DNA from 2 places in the Pseudoalteromonas sp. DL-6 genome. Region 2 is predicted to be linked to the other one. Evidence: riboswitches for the same ligand, from Rfam matches in the RefSeq annotation. Region 2 holds a riboswitch; the other holds the start of a gene.
The links. A riboswitch is a leader RNA that binds a small molecule or an ion and turns the genes downstream of it on or off. The one in region 2 is predicted to bind lysine.

Region 1 (2,492 bases), 1.6 Mb from region 2:
TTCAGTAATGGTTTTTACTTTTTTATAATTGCGTACAATCCGCTCATCACTGGCTTTTTGCTCTAACATGTCTGGTGGCATCATCAATAGTTTTTCAACACTGAAATCCCAAAAAACCTCTCTAAATCCGGCCCATTTACTGTTGATCACCGACCAATAAAAACCACTTTGAAAAACCTTCCGCGTAAATTCTTCTAGCCAATCATCATCACTTAATGTGACGAGTTGCTTTGTTGATAAAGGTTTTGCGAGTAATAATTTAAGCATTTTTTCAGAGCCCTTTCGCTCTACTGCACGCTTATAAATATCGCTAAATTTTTCCATCTGCTTAATACCTTACTTCTGCTATGAGGCTAGTGTACGAGAAAAGTAGCCAATACGTAATAACTGTCAATTGGGATGAATCTATCTGTATTTAGTCACTTGACACCTAGACGGCTAAAGTGGTTTAATCGCCACACTTACCCTATTACATTGTATTTGCTGATTGATTTTTCAATAGCAAGTGCAAAGGGCTGGAAGAGGTGCGTTATTCAGGTAGCGTATGTTAGGAGCGCAAACTCCATTGAGCATACGTGAGGGGAATTAACGCCGAGAGGTAATACTTTTTTGTGAAAGGTTACTTCGGGCGACTAGGTTGAATCCTAGCGACTGTCACCAATAACATATTTGGTGGAGAGCTTCTGGTCTTAGTATAATAAGGCCGTGCGCCTTATTATTTAAGCCCATTCGCTCTTCGAATTATAAATACATTCAAAGAGTCCGGCACCCTAAATACCCGCCAATAACTCGACGAATGCCCTATAAGTTCGTGAGAGATGATCAACAACTTCAATATTAACAATTTCCATTTATGGACTGCACTGATCACCCCATTTGATCAAAATGGCCTAGTTGATTACGCAACCTTAAATACCTTGGTGGCCGAGCAAGAAGCCGCTAACAATGGCATTTTATTACTTGGTAGCACTGGCGAAGGGTTAGCCCTTACCCTAAAAGAGCAGCAAGCCATCGTAGAGCATGTCTGCCAATTACAGCCGAGCGTCCCGCTTATGGTTGCAGTCGGTGGTAGTAACTTAAAGCAGCAGCTTGAATGGGTTAACTACTGCAACCAACTGCCTATTCATGGTTTTTTACTTGGATCACCTTTGTACGCCAAACCAGGCGCACTGGGGCAAACGCATTGGTTTGAAAGCCTGCTAGATGCCAGTTCTCACCCTTGTATGCTTTATAATGTGCCAGGACGTAGCGCGGTTAGCATTCCTATTGCAACCATTGAAAACCTCAAACAACATAAAAATTTATGGGCACTTAAAGAGGCCAGTGGCTGTATTTCTCAATTTGAAGCCTATCGACAAGCAGCGCCTGAATTAGCCATTTTTAGTGGTGACGATGCCCTCATGCCTTATTTTGCCCAAGCAGGTGCAAAAGGTTTAGTGTCGGTTGCAGCCAATGCATGGCCAGTGCAAACTCATGAGTTTGTAAAGCGCAGTTTAAGCGGCCAACACCCTAATCTTTTTGCCCAGTGGTCTAGCGCTATCAATAGCTTATTTTCAGTAGCAAACCCTATCCCAGTCAAAGTGTTAATGCATTTACAAGGGCGTATTAGCAGTCCGCATTTACGTCCACCTTTAACACACCTTGAGCTGACACACACAGATGACATTTCATCGGCAAACAACACCATTTTATCTTGGCATTAAATACAGGTTTTTATAATGAGCTGGTTAGAACTATTAAATAATTTAGAAACGGGCGCAGTTCGCGCAGCAACACAAGACGAAAACGGCCAATGGCACGCTAACGTAGAAGTAAAGCAAGGCATTTTAGAGGCGTTTAAAAACGGCACTAACATGGAGTTTCCTGGTGGCTTTGTTGATAAACATAATCTAGCGCCGCAATGCTTTGAAGCCACAGCAGGCGTTCGCATGGTGCCAGGTGGTTCAAGTGTACGTCGTGGTGCACATGTCGCCAAAGGCACTATTATTATGCCACCTGCGTACGTAAATATTGGCGCCTTTATTGACGAGGGGACTATGGTAGATAGCCACGCATTGGTTGGCTCATGTGCGCAAGTGGGTAAAAATGTTCATTTGAGCGCTGCGGTACAATTAGGCGGGGTACTTGAGCCTATTGGCGCCAACCCTGTGGTCATAGAAGACGATGCATTCATCGGTGCAGGCTGTGTGATTGTTGAAGGCGTGGTGGTTAAAAAAGGCGCGGTACTTGCCCCAGGTGTTCGCTTATCTGCAACCATCCCTGTTTATGACTGCGTTAATGAGCGCCAGCTTGATAAAGGCGAAGCAATCCCTGAATATGCGATTGTGATCCCAGGTTCTCGCCCTGCGTCAAACGACTGGGCACGTGCTCAAGGCTTAAGTATGTCGTGTGCCTTAATTGTTAAATACCGTGACGAGCAAAGTGACGCATCATTACTTCTGGAAGAGGTTTTACGTTAATGACCTTTTTGAGCACGCCCGTTAAAAGCGCTA
Region 2 (2,492 bases):
GTGAGCGAAAGCTGATGTTTTTGGTGGGGAGTTTTGCGTTTCTATTTTCATCTATTTCCGACAACGTTACAGCCACATTGATTTCCTTGGCAGTGATTATGTCATTAAAGCTCGAAGCCAAAAAACTAGTTAAGTACGCCACCTTAATTGTATTTGCAGTGAACTCCGGCGGTGTTTCACTTATAACGGGCGATGTAACCACGTTAATGATTTTCCTTGATGGTAAAGTCACCATTAGTCACTTATTACTGTTAATTGTGCCAGCGTTATTAAGCGTATTATTACTGGCTACCTTGTTATCAATTGGTATGAACAAGCAGTTAGAGTTTAAAAAGACTAAATTCAAACGCATCGAAAAAACCGACATTACTATTGCTGTTATTTTCTTCACTACGGTTATTTCTACCCTCACTTTAAGTGTTTTATATAGTGTGCCGCCATTACTTACTTTTTTACTCGGCCTGTCTATTATGTTTTTAGTCGCGCAATTTTTAATGCGTAAAAAAGACATCAATAAAGATATGATCGATTTCATACGTGACATAGAGTACGACACCTTATTGTTTTTCGTGGGTGTGTTACTACTTGTTGGTGCATTAAAAGAAGTTGGGGTACTGAGCCAATTTACTAATTTGTATACAGTAATGGCGCCAGAGTACGCAAACTACTTAATGGGTATTTTATCCGCAGGTGTTGATAACGTGCCACTAACGGCTGCGCTACTAAAAGCCGACATTGTAATGAGTCAACAGCATTGGTTGTCGTTTACGTATGCAACCGGTGTGGGTGGTTCAATGCTGATCATTGGTTCGGCGGCTGGTATTATTGCTATGAGTAAGGTTAAAGAACTTACTTTTGCAAGTTACCTTCGTTTGTCGTTGTATTTGTTAGTGTGTTACACCTTTGGTTATGCTGGCTCTTACTTTATGGGTAGTTTTATTTGATTTTATAATAAAACGACTTGACAGCTAGACGTCTAAACGATAACTTTCAAAGCCGCACTCTTAGTGCGGTTTTGTTTTATTAGCCACTGGTTAATAATACATTCAGAAGAGGTGCGATACTTAGGTACTTAATGTGAGGCAACGACAGCCTGCGACCATTGAGGAGGGAAGTACTCGCCGAGGAAAACAATGGGTCGTTACTATTGTTTTTCGGTTTATGGGGCTGAATCCTCAAAACTGTCACCAATTTAGGTGGAGAGCTTCTGGCAGTAGATTTTTCTTATCTTTATTTCCTGCCAAGTTCTTCTTGTTTTATTGCGGTTTGGATGCCGCGAAAGGAGACGAAATGACTACCCAATCAGTGCCACAAGGTTTACAGAGCACAAAATCAGATTACATTGTTGCCAAATTTGGTGGCACCAGCGTGGCTAATTTTGAGGCCATGAGCCGTTGTAGCGAAATCATTGTAAACGATAACAGCGTTCGAATTGTTGCAGTGAGCGCCAGTGCCGGTGTAACTAATCACTTGGTGGCACTTTGCAAAGCCGATATTGATGCCGCAGAACGTCAACAGCATATTGATGGTGTACTTGCGATTCAGCAGGCAATTTTAACTGATCTGACCCTAGATAATGATTTAGCGCTTGGTTTTAATAACACCCTCGATGAATTTCAAACTCTGGCAAATCAGATACTGACAACAGAGCAACAACACGATGAGCTACTTAGCTTTGGCGAGCGTTTATCGTCGTATTTATTTACTCAAGTATTACGCTTAAAAGGCTTAAATTCGCAGCGTTTTGATGTTCGCCAGGTGCTTAAAACCGATAGCCAATTTGGTAAAGCCACGCCAAATGTAGCCGCTACAGCGCTTGCAGCTAAAGAGCATTTAATTCCTTTACTAGAGAACAATGTAATTGTTACTCAGGGCTTTATTGGCAGCGATGAAAACAATGTAACCACCACACTAGGTCGCGGTGGCTCTGATTACAGTGCCGCCTTGTTAGCTGAAGCAATTAACGCTAAAAGTGTGCATATTTGGACCGACGTAGTGGGGATTTTTAGCACTGATCCGCGTTTGTGTGCTAAAGCCACACCTATTGCGCGTTTAAGCTTTGATGAAGCGGCAGAAATGGCCACTTTTGGCGCTAAAGTGCTGCATCCGGCTACAATTTTGCCAGCCAGTCGTAGCCATATAAATGTGTTTGTTGGCTCAAGCACAGAGCCAGAGCGTGGTGGCACCTGGATTGAACGTGAAAAATCGCAGCTACCTGGTATTCGTGCGGTCACGCAACGTAAAAACCAAATACTACTGACCTTAAAAAGCCCTGAAATGCTATTAGCGAGTGGTTTTTTAGCGCGTATCTTTACTATTTTAAGTGAATGCAATATTTCGGTAGATTTGGTTACCACCTCTGAAATTAGTGTAGCAATTACCCTTGATAATGCGCCAAATGCATCACGCCCAGAGCTAGATCAAGAGTGCTTAGATAAACTGGCTGAGTTTTGCCATGTATCGGTTGAGAACAATCTAACCCTAGTAGCACT

Region 1: linked by a shared signal. The riboswitch ahead of dapA (4-hydroxy-tetrahydrodipicolinate synthase) and the one ahead of lysC (lysine-sensitive aspartokinase 3) in region 2 are both predicted to bind lysine.

What each region holds. Positions count from the first base shown of each region.
Region 1 covers NZ_CP019770.1:221,028-223,519, reverse strand. The annotation lists gene B1F84_RS01080 (DNA-3-methyladenine glycosylase I) at 1-324, opposite strand, end outside; lysine riboswitch at 512-691, shown strand; gene dapA (4-hydroxy-tetrahydrodipicolinate synthase) at 819-1,703, shown strand; gene B1F84_RS01070 (2,3,4,5-tetrahydropyridine-2,6-dicarboxylate N-succinyltransferase) at 1,719-2,459, shown strand; gene B1F84_RS01065 (PLP-dependent decarboxylase) at 2,459-2,492, shown strand, end outside.
Region 2 covers NZ_CP019770.1:1,844,787-1,847,278, reverse strand. The annotation lists gene nhaD (sodium:proton antiporter NhaD) at 1-944, shown strand, start outside; lysine riboswitch at 1,043-1,215, shown strand; gene lysC (lysine-sensitive aspartokinase 3) at 1,291-2,492, shown strand, end outside.